DNA from 3 places in the Streptacidiphilus albus JL83 genome. Region 2 is predicted to be linked to each of the others. Evidence: riboswitches for the same ligand, from Rfam matches in the RefSeq annotation. Region 2 holds a riboswitch; each other region holds the start of a gene.
The links. A riboswitch is a leader RNA that binds a small molecule or an ion and turns the genes downstream of it on or off. The one in region 2 is predicted to bind cobalamin.
Positions count from the first base shown of each region.

Region 1: another riboswitch for cobalamin. It lies ahead of BS75_RS14955 (ribonucleoside-diphosphate reductase subunit alpha); the one in region 2 lies ahead of BS75_RS29840 (cobalamin biosynthesis protein).
Region 3: another riboswitch for cobalamin. It lies ahead of BS75_RS35240 (CbtB-domain containing protein); the one in region 2 lies ahead of BS75_RS29840 (cobalamin biosynthesis protein).

Region 1 is NZ_JQML01000001.1:3,483,436-3,489,036, forward strand. Features, by position in the region: gene BS75_RS14940 (tyrosine-protein phosphatase) at 1-10, shown strand, start outside; gene BS75_RS14945 (hypothetical protein) at 1-668, opposite strand, end outside; gene BS75_RS14950 (GNAT family N-acetyltransferase) at 1,026-1,523, shown strand; cobalamin riboswitch at 1,584-1,753, shown strand; gene BS75_RS14955 (ribonucleoside-diphosphate reductase subunit alpha) at 1,891-4,254, shown strand; gene BS75_RS14960 (ribonucleotide-diphosphate reductase subunit beta) at 4,254-5,282, shown strand; gene BS75_RS14965 (S9 family peptidase) at 5,399-5,601, shown strand, end outside.
Region 2 is NZ_JQML01000001.1:6,787,598-6,793,198, forward strand. Features, by position in the region: gene cobN (cobaltochelatase subunit CobN) at 1-942, opposite strand, end outside; gene BS75_RS29835 (cobyric acid synthase) at 1,005-2,525, opposite strand; gene BS75_RS29840 (cobalamin biosynthesis protein) at 2,522-3,478, opposite strand; cobalamin riboswitch at 3,564-3,741, opposite strand; gene BS75_RS29845 (hypothetical protein) at 3,918-4,193, opposite strand; gene BS75_RS29850 (NAD(P)/FAD-dependent oxidoreductase) at 4,338-5,601, opposite strand, start outside.
Region 3 is NZ_JQML01000001.1:8,101,462-8,107,062, forward strand. Features, by position in the region: gene BS75_RS47255 (hypothetical protein) at 1-60, opposite strand, end outside; gene BS75_RS35225 (acyltransferase) at 402-1,256, shown strand; gene BS75_RS35230 ((2Fe-2S)-binding protein) at 1,273-2,103, opposite strand; gene BS75_RS35235 (CbtA family protein) at 2,100-3,005, opposite strand; gene BS75_RS35240 (CbtB-domain containing protein) at 3,049-3,297, opposite strand; cobalamin riboswitch at 3,336-3,468, opposite strand; gene BS75_RS35245 (MFS transporter) at 3,471-4,715, opposite strand; gene BS75_RS35250 (ROK family protein) at 4,733-5,601, shown strand, end outside.

The DNA of each region.
Region 1 (5,601 bases), 3.3 Mb from region 2:
CCCGGCCTGAGCCCCCGTCCGGGCCCGGGTCCCCGTCGCCGGACGCCGCGGCCGGTCCCGAGCAGCAGCGCGGCGCCGACGCCGAGCAGGGCCAGCGCGGTCAGCGCGGCCGGGCCGACCCCGGCCGAGCCGGTGTCGGCCAGCTGCGGCCGCCACCGGTCCGCCCGGTCGGCCGACGGCCGCGCCGCCCACTGCGCCGTCCACTCTGCCGTCCACTGCGTCTCCGGCTGCGCCGGACGGACGTGCCGCCGCACCCGGCGGGCCCGCTCCACCCGGAACAGGTAGGGCTCGGAGACGCCCACCGGCAGCGGCACCGACTGGCCGCCCAGCCGGACCGGCACGAAGCCCACGGCCATGGTCAGCCACTGACCATCGGGAGCCGACCGGCCGAAGCGCAGCCGCAGCGGGACGGCGGTGCGGCTCCCGGCCGCCAGGCCGGTCCCGGCGGCCGGCCCGACCTTCCCGGCCAGCACCCCCGCCTCGTCGAGCAGCCCCACCGGGTTCCAGCGCCCGGCCGCCCTCCGCCACTGCAGCTGGACGTCGCCCCGGTGCAGGGTGCGGGAGCGCGCCCCGAAGACCACCACCGCGGCGACCCGTCGGCAGGGCACGGCCAGCCGGTTGCCGACGGTCAGCGAGAAACGCGACCAGCGGCCGCCGGCCGGGTACACCCGGTGCAGCCCCCGCAGCCGCAGTGCCAGCGCCTGCCGCTTCCCCTGGACCAGTTCGAGCCCGCAGCCCGGCGCGGACCGGGCGGGCTGCCGCCGTGCCGCCGTGGAGCCGTCCGCCGCCGCCCTGGGCGCCGCCCTGGCCGTCCCCGGGCCGGGGTCGCCGCCGCGGCCCGGTCGGGCGCACCGACGGCCAGCAGCGGCCCGGCCAGGGCCGCGGCCAGGCCCAGCCCCATCGTCTGCCGCATCCTCTTCTTGGTCACGCTCCGAATCTGACACGCCACCAGCGGTCACGCCCGGCGGGCGCCCCCGCCGCACCCGCCGTCCGGGTGTCCGCCCGGCGTCGGGCAGACTTCCAGGATGAACATCATCATCCGCCCCGCTCTCGACTCGGAGCTCGACGCCGCAGGCCATCTCACCGCCGAGTCATTCATCGCCGACGGGCACACCGCGCGCGACGGCGACTACGCACAGCGACTGCGCGACGGGCGCGACCGCTCGGTGCAGGCCGAACTGCTGGTCGCGGTGGACCCCGCGAGCGGCGCCCTGCTCGGGTCGGTGACCTTCGCCCCGCCCGGCTCGCCCTACGCGGACCTGGCCCAGGAGCAGGAGGGCGAGTTCCGGATGCTGGCCGTCTCCGCCGAGGCCCGCGGCCGGGGCGCGGGCGAGGCGCTGGTCCGCGGCTGCATCGACCGGGCCCGCGAGCTCGGCCTGCCGCGGCTGGTGATGTCCACCCAGAACGCCATGGTCCACGCCCACCGGATATACGACCGGCTGGGCTTCGTCCGCACCCCCGAACGCGACTGGTCCCCGGTCCCCGGAGTGCAACTGATGACCTATTCGCTCGACCTCCGGTAGCACGACCGGGGTCGACGGAGCGGAATTGCCGGTTCCAGTCGTCGGGTGAATCTCCTCACGTCCGACACAACATCTGGTGGTGCTTCTGAGAAGCGCCACCAGATGTATGCTCACTCTCGCTGTCGACGCAGGGGAACCCGGTGCGAATCCGGGACTGCCCCGCAGCGGTGAGCGGCCGGTGCTTCTGCCTGGCCGCAAGTCCGATGACCTGCCGACAGCCGTGAACTTCCGGGCCTCGCGGGTGGGCCGAGGATGTGCTGCGCGCTGCCTTCATGCGTGCCTGCGCGCCTCGATCCCGCCCGTCGCGACCCACCGCCGACCGGCCGCCGACGAGGAGCGAAAAGTGATCGACACAGCCACCGCCACCCTGCCCCAGCAGGCAGGTGGACCCGGTGCCCCCGGAACCGCCGACGGCCCCGGGGCCGCCCTGCTGCGTACCCTCACCGAGCGCTCCGTCGACCTGACCGAGGTCGACCCCGGCCGGGTCGCCGCCGCCGCCCTGCGCGGGCGCAGCGGCTCCGCCGACTACGCAGAGTTGCGAGGGCTGGCCACCGAGGCCGCCGCCGCGCTGATCGCCGAGGACCCGCAGTACTCGCGGCTCGCCGCCCGGCTGCTGGCCGAGGAGATCCGCGAGGAGGCGAGCGGCCAGGGCGCCACCTGCTTCGCCGCCTCGGTCACCGTCGGCCACCGGGAGGGCCTGATCGGCGACGCGACCGCCGAGTTCGTCACCGCCCACGCCGACGCCCTGGACGCGGTGATCGACTTCACCGCCGACGACCGCTTCGAGTACTTCGGCCTGCGCACGGTCTACTCCCGCTACCTGCTGCGCCACCCGATCACCCGTCAGGTGATCGAGACCCCGCAGCACTTCCTGCTCCGCGTGGCCTGCGGCCTGCAGATCGGCGGCGACACCGGGTCCGTGGCCGAGGTGGCGGAGCTCTACCGGCTGATGAGCCGGCTGGAGTACCTGCCCTCCTCGCCGACCCTGTTCAACTCCGGCACCCGGCACCCGCAGATGTCCTCCTGCTACCTGCTGGACTCGCCGCTGGACGAGCTGGACTCGATCTACAGCCGCTACGCCCAGATCGCCCGGCTGAGCAAGCACGCCGGCGGCATCGGCCTCTCCTACAGCCGGATCCGCTCCCGCGGCAGCCTGATCCGGGGGACCAACGGCCAGTCCAACGGCATCGTGCCGTTCCTGCGGACGCTGGACTCCTCGGTCGCGGCGGTCAACCAGGGCGGCCGGCGCAAGGGCGCGGCCTGCGTCTACCTGGAGACCTGGCACGCGGACATCGAGGAGTTCCTGGAGCTCCGCGACAGCACCGGCGAGGAGGCCCGGCGCACCCACAACCTGAACCTGGCGCACTGGGTCCCGGACGAGTTCATGCGCCGGGTCGAGACCGACGGCGACTGGTCGCTGTTCTCCCCCGGCGACGTCCCGGAGCTGGTGGACCTGTGGGGCGCCGAGTTCGACGCCGGCTACGCCAAGGCCGAGGCGGCCGGCCTGGCCGTGCGCAGCATCCCGGCGCGCACCCTGTACGCCCGGATGATGCGCACCCTGGCGCAGACCGGCAACGGCTGGATGACCTTCAAGGACGCCTCCAACCGCGCCGCCAACCAGACCGCGCTGCCCGGCCGCACCGTCCACTCCTCCAACCTCTGCACCGAGATCCTGGAGGTCACGGACGACTCCGAGACCGCCGTCTGCAACCTCGGCTCGGTCAACCTGGCCGCCCACCTGCTGCCGGACGGCGAGGTCGACTGGGAGCGGCTGGACACCACCGTCCGCACCGCGGTGACCTTCCTGGACCGGGTGGTGGACATCAACTTCTACCCGACCCCCGAGGCCGGCGCCTCCAACTCCCGCTGGCGGCCGGTCGGCCTGGGCGTGATGGGCCTCCAGGACGTCTTCTTCCGGCGCCGGCTGGCCTTCGACTCGGCCGAGGCCAAGGCGCTGTCCACCCGGATCTCCGAGCGGATCATGCTGGCCGCCTACGAGACCAGCTGCGACCTGGCCGAGCGGCTCGGTCGGCACGAGGCCTACGCGGAGACCCGCGCCGCCCGCGGCGAGCTCCACATCGACCACTTCGAGACCGCCCCCACCTGGGCCGACCGCTGGGACGCGCTGCGCGCCCGGATCGCGGTGACCGGGCTGCGCAACTCGCTGCTGCTGGCCATCGCCCCGACCGCGACCATCGCCTCGATCGCCGGCGTCTACGAGTGCATCGAGCCGCAGGTCTCCAACCTGTTCAAGCGGGAGACCCTCAGCGGCGAGTTCCTGCAGGTCAACCCGTACCTGGTGGCGGACCTCAAGGCGCGCGGGCTGTGGACCGCCGCCGCCCGCGAGTCGCTGCGCGAGGCCAACGGCTCGGCGCTGGAGATCCCGGGCCTGCCGGAGGAGCTGGCCTCGCTCTACCGCACCGCCTGGGAGCTGCCGCAGCGCGCGCTGATCGACCTGGCCGCCGCCCGGATGCCCTACCTGGACCAGAGCCAGTCGCTGAACCTGTTCCTGGCCTCGCCCACCATCGGCAAGCTCAGCTCGATGTACGCGTACGCCTGGAAGGTCGGTCTGAAGACCACGTACTACCTGCGGTCGCGTCCGGCCACCCGGATCGCCCGCGCCGCCGCGGCGGCCCCGGTCGCCGCCGCCGCACCCCTTCCGATCGCCGAGGACGAGGCTGTCATCGCCTGCTCCCTGGAGAACCCCGAGTCCTGCGAGGCCTGCCAGTAATGACCACCCCCTCCGTCCCCGCCGAAGAGAAGCGCCTGCTCGACCCGGGTTTCGAACTGACCCTCCGTCCGATGCGCTACCCGGACTTCTACGAGCACTACCGCAACGCCATCAAGAACACCTGGACCGTGGAGGAGGTCGACCTCGCCTCCGACGTGGCCGACCTCGCCAAGCTGACGGCCGAGGAGCGCCACCTGCTGGGCCGACTGGTCGCGTTCTTCGCGACCGGCGACTCGATCGTCTCCAACAACCTGGTGCTGACCCTCTACAAGCACATCAACTCCCCGGAGGCGCGGCTCTACCTGTCCCGCCAGCTGTTCGAGGAGGCCGTCCACGTCCAGTTCTACCTGACCCTGCTGGACACCTACCTGCCCGACCCGGAGGACCGCAACGCGGCCTTCGCGGCGGTGGAGAACATCCCCTCCATCCGCGAGAAGGCGCAGTTCTGCTTCCGCTGGATCAACGAGGTCGAGAAGCTCGACTCGCTGCAGACCAAGGCCGACCGCCGCCGCTTCCTGCTCAACCTGATCTGCTTCGCGGCCTGCATCGAGGGCCTGTTCTTCTACGGCGCCTTCGCCTACGTCTACTGGTTCCGCTCGCGCGGCCTGCTGCACGGCCTGGCGACCGGCACCAACTGGGTCTTCCGGGACGAGTCCATGCACATGGACTTCGCCTTCCAGGTGGTCGACACCGTCCGCGAGGAGGAGCCCGACCTCTGGGACGACGAGCTGGCGGCGCAGGTCACCGGGATGCTGGAGGAGGCCGTCGAGGCCGAGCTGCAGTTCGCCCGCGACCTCTGCGGCGACGGCCTGCCCGGCATGAACACCGACTCCATGCGGCAGTACCTGGAGTGCGTCGCCGACCAGCGGCTCGCCCGCCTCGGCCTGCCGATCCGCTACGGCTCGGAGAACCCCTTCGGCTTCATGGAGCTGCAGGGCGTCCAGGAGCTGACCAACTTCTTCGAGCGCCGGGTCTCCGCCTACCAGGTCGCCGTCGAGGGCACGGTCTCCTTCGACGACGACTTCTAGCGCCGGCGCGGTACCCCGCAGCGACCCGTCCGGCCCCGCGGCCGGGCGGGTCGCTGCCGTCCGCAGCGCGAAACCCCCTTGCGCCGGAAGCGGTTCGCCTGTGCAGGATGCCGAGCATGCCGACCATTTCGCTGCCCCGCCAACACACCCGCACCCGCCGGTTCACCCTCGGCCGGCCGACGCACCTCACTCTCGCTCCGGACGGCGACACCCTGTTCTTCCTGCGCAGCCGGTCCGGCGACGACCCGGCCGGCTGCCTGTGGGCGCAGGACCTCACCGCTCCGGAGGGCACCCCGCCCGAGCAGCGCGAGCGGCTGCT
Region 2 (5,601 bases):
CCGCTCCGGGTCGGCGGCGTAGACCGGGATCCCGTCCGTGCCCATCTCCTTGAAGGAGAACGGGACGGTGATGATCCGGCCGTCGAACTCCGGGATGGCGACCTGCATCGCCGCGTCCATCGGCGAGAGCGCCGCGTCCGAGGCCTCCCAGACGGCCCGGCTGGAGGTCAGGCACAGCCCCTGCAGCACCGGGATGTCCAGCTCGGCCAGCGCCCCGATGTCCCAGGCCTCGTCGGAGCCGCCGGCCGAGGCGTCGGCGGCCACCGCACCTCCTGCTGCCAGCACCGTGGCCACCACCGCGTCGCAGCGGCCCAGCAGGGCGTAGAGCTCGGCGTCGGCGCCGCGCAGCGAGCCGCAGAAGACCGGCAGGGCGTTGCCGCCGCCGGCCTCGACCGCGTCGCAGAGGGTCTCCACGAAGGCGGTGTTGCCGGAGAGTTCGTGCGCCCGGTAGAAGAGCACGCCGACGGTGGGCCGGCCGGCGACGAACTCCCGTGCGCCGCTGACGCCGTACTGCGGCATCGGCTGGGCGGCGGTGAAGCCCTCACCGGTGAGCAGCACCGTGTCGGAGAGGAACCGGGCCAGCTCGGCCAGGTTGGCCGGGCCGCCCTCGACCAGGTAGGTCAGCGCCTCGGCGACCACCCCGGCCGGGACCGAGGAGAGCCCCATCAGCTCGGCGTCCGGCACCGCCTCGCCGCCGAGCAGCACGGTCGGCACGCCGGAGGCGGCGATCACCGCGAGCCCGTCCTCCCAGGCCCGGCGTCCGCCGAGGAGCCGGACCACGGCCACGTCCGCGCCGTCCACCAGGCCGCGCAGCTCCTCGCCGGGGTCGACCCGGGTCGGGTTGCCGATCCGGTAGCCGGCCCCGGCGGCGCGGGCCGCGAGCAGGTCGGTGTCGGCGGTGGACAGCAGCAGGACCGTCGCAGCGCGCGGTTCGGTGGCCACGTCGGGCTCCTTCGTGATCGTCAGGAAATCGGTTCGGGGTGGTGCGTTTTCGGGCTGCCCGGTCATGGCGCGCCCGGCGGGACGAACGGCAGGCCGGCCGGGACGCCGCCCTCGATCAGCCGCAGCAGGGCGTCGGTGTCGGCGTGCTGCTCGATCAGGTCGCCGAGGCGGTCGAGCCGTTCCTCCCGGGCGGCGGCGAAGCAGGTGTCCGGCGCGGGGGTGAAGTCCCGTCCGGAGCGGGCGGCGGCCTCGCGCAGCAGCGCGCGGCGGAAGCCGTCGTTCTCCAGCAGGCCGTGCCAGGTGGTGCCCCAGACCGCGTCCGCGCGGCAGCCGTCCAGGGCCTGGCCGGCGGAGTCGGTGACGAAGGGCTCGCCGCCGTCGACGTCGGCCACCCCGTGGTGGATCTCGTAGCCGAAGACGGTCTCGCCCAGAGCCCGTCCGACCGGCCGGGCCAGCGTCTTCTCGGCGGCGAACTCGATCCGCAGCGGCAGCAGTCCGAGCCCGTCGACCGTCCCGGCCCGGGACTCGACCCGGTCGGTGATGGTCCGGCCGAGCATCTGGTAGCCGCCGCAGACGCCGAGCACCGGCAGTCCCCGCTCGGCCCGGGCGGCCAGCGCCGCGTCCAGGCCGCGCTCGCGCAGCCAGGCCAGGTCGGCGACGGTGGACCGGGTGCCGGGCAGCACGACCAGGTCGGCGTCGGCCAGTTCCTCGGGCCGGGTCGCCCAGCGCACCAGCACGCCCGGCTCCTGGGCGAGGGCGTCGATGTCGGTGAAGTTGGACAGCCGGGGCAGCCGCACCACCGAGACCCGCAGCACCTCCCGGCCGTGCGCGGCGCCGCCGGGCGCGCGGTCGACGATCCCGGCCAGGTCCAGCGAGTCCTCGGCGTCCAGCCACAGCCCCGGCAGCATCGGCAGCACGCCCAGGCTCGGACGGTGGGTCAGCTGCCGCAGCATGTCCAGACCAGGCTGCAGCAGCCGGACGTCGCCGCGGAACTTGTTCACGATCCAGCCGCCGACATGCCGCTGGTCCTCGGCCGACAGCAGCGCCAGCGTGCCGAACATGGCCGCGAACACCCCGCCCCGGTCGATGTCCCCGACCACCACCACCGGCAGCGAGGCGGCCGTGGCCAGGCCCATGTTGGCGATGTCCCGGTCACGCAGGTTGATCTCGGCGGGGGAGCCCGCGCCCTCGCAGACCACCACGTCGTAGCGGGCGCGCAGGTCGGCCAGGCAGTCCAGGGCGGTGCGCAGCAGCGCGGGCTTGCGCTCGCGGTAGTCCAGCGCGCCGACCTCGGCGACCGGGCGGCCCAGCACCACGACCTGGCTGCGGCCGTCCGCGCCGGGCTTGAGCAGCACCGGGTTCATCGCCGCCTCCGGCTCGACCCCGGCCGCCGCCGCCTGCATCGCCTGGGCCCGGCCGATCTCGGCGCCGTCCAGGGTGACGAAGGAGTTCAGCGACATGTTCTGCGCCTTGAACGGCGCGACCTTGACGCCCTGTCGGGCCAGCCAGCGGCAGATGCCGGCGGTGACCACGCTCTTGCCCGCGTCCGAGGTCGTCCCAGCGACCAGCAGTGCGCCGTTCATCGTCGCCTCCCCCTCTTCCCGATCACACTGCTCGCCAGTACGGCCGCTCCGGCCGCCAGCAGTCCCACCCGCCGGGAGAGCACGCAGGCGCGTTCGATGTCCGCGACCGCCACCGGCCGCGCCCCCGCGCCCAGCACCGGTCGGTGCTCTTCGCGGGTGCCGTAGCGCAGCGTCCCCCCGAGTCGTACCCCGAGCGCGCCCGCGAACGCCGCCTCCGCCTGGCCGGCGTTGGGGCTCGGGTGGGCGGAGCTGTCGCGGCGCCAGACCCGCCAGGCGTCGGCGCGGCGCGCGGGCTCGGCGGCGGCGACCGTCAGCAGCGCGGTCAGCCGTGCGCCCGGCCAGCCGGCCACGTCGTCCAGCCGGGCCGAGGCCCAGCCGAAGCGGAGGTGGCGCGGTGAGCGGTGGCCGACCATGGCGTCCAGGGTGTTCACCGCGCGGAACGCCAGCAGCCCGGGCGTGCCCGCGAGCGCGCCCCAGACCAGGGCGTTGACCACGGCGTCGGCGGTGTTCTCGGCGACGGACTCGACCACGGCGCGGGCGACCTGCTGCTCGGTCAGCTCCCGGGGGTCGCGTCCGCAGAGGTAGGGCAGCCGCTCCCGGGCCGCGGCGAGGTCGCCGGACTCCAGCGCCCCGCCGATGGTGCGGGCCTCGCGGACCAGCGAGGCGCCGCCGAGCACGGTCCAGGTGGCGGCGGCGGCCAGCGCCGCGCGGCCCGGCGCCGAGTCGCGCACCAGCCGGTCGGCGGCCAGCGCCCCCAGCGCGACCGAGCCGACGCTCAGCGCGGTGAAGGCGGCCCCGGCGTCCCGGCGGTCCCGCCACAGCCGTCGCTCCAGTGCGCCGGCGGCCCGGCCGAAACCGGCCACCGGGTGCCCGCGCCGGGGGTCGCCGAGGACCGCGTCGGCCGCGTAGCCGGCGGCGACGCCCAGCGCGAAGGCGCTGCGCACGGCGGTCAGTGGGGCGACTGCGCAGGGACGGCGGCAATCGGCGGCAGGGGGGAGGCGCGCATGGCGTGGATGTCCTCACTCAGGGTCCGCGCCCTGGATCGACGAACCGGGGGCGAGAGTCTCCTGGCTTCCGGATCGACACGCTTCCGGGCCTTCCCGCAGCGGAACCGAGCTGCCGTGGCCGATGTTCGAAAGCGCTCCCCGGTGACAGTGGCGGGACCGCGCCGGATTCGCACCGGCTTCCTCTCCATGCCTCCGTATGGCCCATTGATCCCACCATGCGGCCGGATGACGCGTCAACACGCCGTCCAGCGACGATGGTCACACCAGAGGCCCGGCCTGGTTGCTCTGGCCGGGCCCGCTCCGCGACCCGGCCCGAGCAAGCCGGGCCGGGCCCGCTCCGCGACCCGGCCTGAGCAGTTGGGCCGGGCCCGCTCCGCGACCCGGCCTAAGCCGCGCTGTCGCGCCCCTGCACGCTCGGCGGGTTGATGCTGCCGGTGATCTGCCGCGGCTGGTTCCTGACCAGGCTCAGCAGCTCCGCGCCGCCCTGGGTGAGCTGGGCGACCGGCGTGGACCGGTTCTGCGGGCCGCTCTCGATCTGCCGTCGGAGCACCTGCTCGGCCGGACTCGCCGGCGGTCGGAGCATCCGGTCCTCGAACCAGGCGAGGCCGAGGATGACGAGCAGCCCCAGCGGGGCGACGAGCAGCCAGGTAAGAACAGCCATGGGCACTCCTTGGTCGTCGAGTGCTGCGCTCCGGTCACCCCCGGATCCAAGCCTCGGCCCCGGGTGCGGATTCCGCATCTCGGAGTGCCCACGACCGGTCGCTCTGTGTCAGAGTCCCTGGTGGAAGCCGTTCCCCCGGCGCGGTCAGTGCCGCCCGGAGATCACGTCGGCGACCCTGGCGATCGGCGAGGTGGTCGCCCGCCCGGCCAGCTCCTGCCGGTCCGCCGCGTGGTAGGCCGCGTACATCCCGTGGACGCCGATCCAGCGGAACGGCTCCGGCTCCCAGCGGCGGACCTGGTGGCCGACCCAGGGCAGTGCCGTCAGCTCGGTGCCCTCGGTGCCGTGCAGCTCCCGCAGCACCAGGTCGCGCAGGGTCCGCGCGGCCAGGTTGGTGGTGGTCACGCCGCTGCCGACGTAGCCGCCGGCCCAGCCGAGGCCGGAGACCCGGTCCAGCTCGACGGTGGAGCACCAGTCGCGCGGCACGCCGAGCACGCCCGACCAGGCGTGGTCGATCCGGACGTCCTTCGCCGCCGGGAAGAACCGGGTGACGATCTCCCGCAGCTGGTCGATGGTCTGCTGCGCGGTCACGCCGTCGTTGTCGGTCCGCGAGCCGAAGCGGTAGGGCACGCCGCGCCCGCCGAGCGCGATCCGGTCGTCGGCGGTGCGCTGGGCGTACATGTACGCGTGCGCCATGTCGCCGAGGGTCTCCCTGGCCTCCCAGCCGACCGAGTCCCAGAAGGACTGCGGCAGCGGCTCGGTGACGACCATGGAGGAGTTCATCGGCAGCCAGGAGCGCCGCTCCCCGCGCAGCGCCGAGGTGAAGCCCTCGGTGGCGCGCAGCACGAACCGCGCCGAGACCGTGCCCCGCGCGGTCACCGCCCGGGCCGGCCGGCCCGCCTCGGCCGGCAGGATCTCGGTGACCGCGCTGCCCTCGTGGACCACCACGCCCAGCGACTCCACCACCCGGGCCAGCCCCTGCACCAGCTTGGCCGGCTGGATCCGCGCGCCGTGCGGGGTGTAGCTGCCGCCGAGGGTCCCGGCGACATTGATCCGCGCCGTCGCCTCGGCCGCGCTCAGCAGCACGTGGTCGGTCTCGCCGTAGGCGTGCTCGCCGTCGACGTAGCCCTGCAGCCGGGACAGCTGGGCCGGGGTGTAGGCGACCTCCATCATCCCGCCCTTGACGATGTCCGCGTCGATGGACTCGGCCGCGCAGACCTCGATCACCTCGTCCACCGCGCGGTTCATCGCCTGCTGCATGGCGACCGCGCCCGGCTTGCCGTACTTCCGGGCGAAGACCCCGCGCCCGGCGAAGCCGTTGTAGAGCCAGCCGCCGTTGCGGCCGGACGCGCCGTAGCCGCAGAAGCGCTGCTCCAGCACCGTGATCCGGAGTCCCGGGTCGGCCTTCTTC
Region 3 (5,601 bases), 1.3 Mb from region 2:
GAAATCTAGCGCCATGGTGATCTCCCGTGTCGAAATCGTTGCGGGTACTTGCAAAACCATCCTCCTTGAGGGTGGTGGCCGGCAAGGGCGCCACGGTCGACTCCGGTACCCGCTGCCTGCCCCGTCGCCCCCGGCTCGGAGGCGACCGGAGGAACGGGAGACAGGGGTTCATCGTCAGCCGGGTCTCATCAGTGGGATCGCTCAGGTTCCACGGGCTGTCGTGCCCGCAGGCGCCCCTGACACTTCCAGTCGTCGGCCCGTGCGATGGCGTGCCCGCCGACAGCGGCGACGGCGGCAGCACGTTCGCCTCCTGCCGTTCGGGTGAAGAAGTCGCATCGGACTTGCGCGACAGCCGCCGCACCCCAAGCAGGCACGCGCCGCAGCCGTCGTACCCTCTGATCATGCCGCCGATCACTACCCGCTCCCGTGCCTTTCGTACCGACCGTACGAAGGCACTCCTGCCGTTCGCCGAGAAGATCCGCACCGCCGTCCGGAAGCGGGCCGGTCGCGCCGCGACCTCGCTGGTCCACCGGGGCTGGGGGTGGGTGCAGGAGGCCGGCTCGGTCAGCGCCGACCGGCCCGGACGGCTGCGCTTCGGCGCGCTCGGCCCCTGTTCGCGGCTGACCTTCCCGCTCGGCTCGGTCTTCAACGAGCAGTGGATCCACATCGGCAGTTACTGCATCATCGGCGAGGGCGTCTCGATGTCGGCCGGCTTCCTGCCCGGCCTCGACCTCGGCCCCGAGCCTGTCGTCCGGATCGGCAACGGCTGCGTGATCGGCCGGGACAGCCATATCGTCGGGCACCACTCGATCACCTTCGGCGACGACGTCTGGACCGGCCCCGGGGTCTACGTCACCGACGAGAACCACTCCTACGACGACCCGGACCTGCCCATCGGCAAGCAGTGGCCGCGCAACGAGGCAGTGTCGATAGGCTCCGGCAGCTGGATCGGCACCGGCGCGGTGATCCTGCCCGGGGCGACCATCGGCCGGAACGTGGTGGTGGCCGCCAACGCGGTGGTGCGCGGCACCGTCCCCGACCACAGCGTGGTCGTCGGCGCGCCGGCCAGGGTGGTCCGCCGCTACACCCCCGAGGAGGGCTGGCAGCCACCGATCCGGACGGTCGCGCCCAAGCCGGTCCCGCCGGGCATCACCCACGAGGAACTGGTCGCGCTGATCGGCTGGGACTTGCACCCGCCCAAGGACGGCGCGGCGCCGGCGGCCCGGCAGGCTCCGGACGCGGACCCGGTGGGCTGACCGGCCGGTCGACCCGCTACCGGGCGGGGGCTCGGCCGCCGCCCAGGACGCAGTCCCCGCAGAGACCGCCGGCCCGTCCGGGCGCGGCCCGGTAGATCAGGCAGCAGTTGCGTCGCCGGAACCGGCCGGTACCGGCGTCGGCCGTGTGCGCGGCACGCAGCAGCGGATGGTCCAGCAGCAGGTCGGCGGTGGCCCGGAGTCGGGCGGCCCGCGCGGGGAGGGCCGCGCCGGCCACCCGGGCGGCGGCGTCGACGGCCGAGGCGACATTGCCCCACAGGATCTGCTCGGCGACCGAAAGCCGCGCCACCGCCCGGACCAGCTCCCGGACCGGGCCCGCCAGCAGGGCGTCGGCCCAGGCCTCCACCGTCCCGGCCGGGTCGGCCGTGCCGGCCGGGACGCCGGGTGCCGGGGCCGGGTCGGGGCCCGGGGCCAGGTCCGCGAGCGGCAGCGAGAGCGGGAAGGCGCCGCCGAGCTCCGGCTGCCAGCGCAGGGCGCCCGGATCCAGGCACGGGCGGGCGCCGTCGAGCGCGGCCAGGGCCAGGGCGGGCGACAGCAGCCGGGCGGTCAGCCCGAGTTGGGCCACGGACGCGGCGACCCGCAGCTCCACCGCCGCGACCGGCTGTCGGCCGGCCGAGGCCAGGTGGGCGCGGACCCGGTCGACCCGGTCCCGGAGCAGGGCCGGGTCGGCGGTCAGCTCGCCGAAGACCCGCCAGGGGGCGGGCGGAGCGGCGTCCGGGCGGACGGGCGGGGGATGCGCCGCCACGGCGAAGAACGGCCCGAGGGCCGCGAGCCGCCGCAGCGTCGCTTCCGTCCCGGCCGCGACCGGGCCCGGCTCCAGCGGCTTCACAGTGCGCCGACCGCCGGTGCGCCGACCGCTTGGGTGCCGACCGTCTGGACGCCGACCGCCTGCGGCGCGCGCCGGAGAGCGGCGCGTCCGGGGTCGAGCAGCCGCTCCGCCATCGGCCCGAACAGCAGCCCCAGGGTCGCCCAGAGCAGCAGTTGGGCGGCGACGGAGTACAGCCGGAAGGAGAAGAGCGTGTCGGCCGGGAAACCCGGGTAGACGATCACGCCCCGGGCGTCCCGCAGCGGCAGCGGGGTCTCGCTCGCCATGTGTCCGAACTCCTTCACGTTCGCCGGCAGTTCGCCCAGCGAGGGGAGCAGGGCCATGACCGTGCCGATGGCCACCGCGAAGGCGGCGCCGGCCAGCAGCGTGGCGTTCCAGTTGCCGAGGCGCGGCTGGAGCCGTCGGCCCAACCATACGGCGGCGACCAGTAGCAGCACCGAGCAGCCCACCATGCCCAGGTAGAGGTTGCCCCGGTCGTGGATGGTGTCCGGGTGCCCGATCGACGGCGGGTCGGCCGGGTACTTCAGGAACGGCACCAGGTAGATGCCGAGGAAGCCGCCCAGCGCCACCAGCAGCGCCAGGGTGCGGGGCCGCAGCCGGCCGACCCGGCCGACGCAGACCGCGTGGACGACGGCGAGGAGCGCGCCCATGGCCATGCCGAAGAGCACCATGCCGACGCCGATCCCCAGGTTGGCCTGGACGCCACGGCTGAAGAGCTCGGGCCCCTCGTCCGGGACCGCCGTCCCGGCGGCCCGGTCCAGCGCGGCGACGGCGGCGTCGCGTCCGCTCTCGTAGTCGATCGCCCGGCCGATCAGCGGCTCGGCGAAGATCCGCGCGAAGACGAAGGCGAGCAGCCCGGCCACCGCGCCGGCCAGCACCCCGCGCAGGATGAGTCTTTTCTCCATCACGTATTCCCTTGTCGACTTATCTATGACCTGTCAGCAGTGGTCAGTGGCAGGGGAAGCCGAGGAAGTGCCGGGCGTCGTGGACGAACTCGTGGACGTGCATGTCCTGGCCGAGGACCGAGTAGGCGCCCTGGTCCACGCCGATGAAGTAGTAGGCCGCGAGGGCGGCCAGAGCGGTGCCGGCGAGCCAGGCCGCCGCCCTGGCGGCGGGCAGGACGACCGGAGCGGTGGCGGTGGCGGGGCCGACGGCGGCACCGGCCGTGACACCGGTAAGGGGCAGACTGCTGCTCATCGATGAGCCTCCTTCGGGGATCGTGCGTCCCTCGGTTCGGTGGGGCATCGCGGCGGCGGAGTGTCTGACTCGCCGGTCCCCGGGAGGGGAGCGGCTCACAGTGGCGCGACCGTGCTGGAGTTCCACCAGCTTCCTCGTGCCGTCACGATCTGCCGATCGTAGGTAAGAGTCTGTCAAGAGTCAATCGTGCGGGCGGCGGCCCGGCGGACGGCCAGGGTGCAGCAGCCGGAGAGGGCCGCGAGCAGCGCCACCGAGAGCAGGGCGTGCGGGAGTCCGATGCCCTGGGCCAGGAAGCCGATCACCGGCGGGCCGAGGACCATGCCGCCGTAGCCCAGCATGGAGGCGGTGGCCACGCCCTTGGGTCCGTCGAGCGCCCCTGCCCGGTCGATCGCCAGCGGGAAGATGTTCGACAGGCCGAGCCCGACCAGCAGGAACCCGCCCAGGACCAGCGGCAGCGACGGGCTGAGCGCGCCGACCAGCATGCCTGCGGCGGCCAGGCCGCTGCCGCCGACCATGACCCGGGTGGCGCCGAAGCGCTCGACCAGCCGGGTGCCGCTGAACCGGCCGGTGGTCATCGCCAGCGAGTACGCGGCGAAGCCGGCGGCGGCGACCGAGGCGCTGGTGTGCAGGTCGGCGGTGAGGTGCAGGGTGCCCCAGTCGGCCAGTGCGCCCTCGCCGTAGGCGTCGCAGAGCGCGACCAGGCCGAGCAGCAGCACCAGCAAGAACGGTCCGGCGGCGGGGAGCCGGCCGTCGGCCGGCGCCGGAGCGGGGTCCTCGGGCTCCGCGGCCGCCACCGGCGCCGGGTGGGTGCGCAGCAGTACCGGCCCGGCGGCGGCGGTGACCAGCAGGCCGAAGGCCGCCATCAGGCCCAGGTGCTGAGCGGCCGTCAGGGAACGGGTCAGCACTCCGCCGAGCGCGGCGCCGATCAGCCCGCCGAGGCTGTAGGCGGCGTGGAAGGTCGGCATCACCGGCCGGCGGATGACGGCGACCAGGTCCACCGCCGCGCTGTTCAGGGCGACGTTCATGGTGCCGAAGCCGGCGCCGAACAGCAGCAGCGCCCCGCTCAGCCCGAGCACCGTGTGGACCTGCGGCGGCAGGGCCACGGAGCCGCACATCGTGACCGCGCCGACCAGGGTGACCCGCGCGGTGCCGTGGCGCAGGACCAGCCGGCCGACCGGGCCCATGGTCACGATGGCCCCGATCGACACGCAGAGCAGGGCCAGCCCCAGATCGGCCGGCGAGGCGTGGACGGCCGCCTTGACGGCCGGGATGCGGACCACCCAGCCGGCGAAGACCAGCCCGTCCAGGGCGAAGAAGGCGGTCAGGGCGATCCGGTTGGCCGACCACTCGGTGGGACGGCGGGTGTGTGGGGCGGCGGAGGCGACAGGAGTGACGGCTGTTTTGTTTATTTGCGGCACAAAGTCAGAATAGGAGGGTGCAGCGTACTCACACAAGTCCCGACCGGGGGCGTGCGGCCCTGGGGCCCGCGCTCTCGCTGATCCACACCGGAGCGGCGCCGACCCGCTCCGCGCTCACCGGTGCGCTGGGGGTCACCCGGGCCACCGCGGGCGCGATCACCGGCGAGTTGGAGGCGCTGCGGCTGATCACCGTTGACGCCCGGCCGGCCGGCGGCACCCGGGGCCGCCCCTCGCACCGGCTGGCTGTCGACGCGTCAGGGCCGGTCGTGGTCGCCGCGCAGGTCCACGCCGACGGCTTCACCGTCGCCCTGGCCGGCCTCGGCGGGCTGCTCGGCGAGCCGGTCGACCTGCCGCTGCCGGCCGACCCGACCCCCGAGCGGGTGATGCGCGCCGTCGTCGCCGAGGCCGCGCGGCAGATCGCCGCCGACCCGCGCCGCTGCGTCGGCCTCGGCCTCGCGGTGCCCACCCCGGTCGCCCTGCCCGAGCGCACCGCCGTCGCCGCCATGTACCTGGACTGGCCCTCCGGCACCCGCGTCGGCGACCTGCTCGAACAGGCCGTGGCCGAGGCCGGTCTGGGGCTGCCGGTGGACGTCGCCAACGATGCCAACCTCGCCGCGCTCGCCGAGCACCGGCACGGCGCGGGGCGCGGCGCCCGGCACCTGCTCTACATCGCCTCGGGCCACCGGGGCATCGGCGGGGCACTGGTGGTCGACGGCCGGTTGCACACCGGCAGCGCCGGACTGGCCCTGGAGGTCGGTCAGTTGACGGTCGACCCGAACGGCCGCCGCTGCCCCTGCGGCAACCGGGGCTGCCTGGACGTCGAGGCCGACCCGCCGGCCCTGCTCGCCGCCGCCGGCCGCACCCCCGACCCGGACCGCTCCATGGA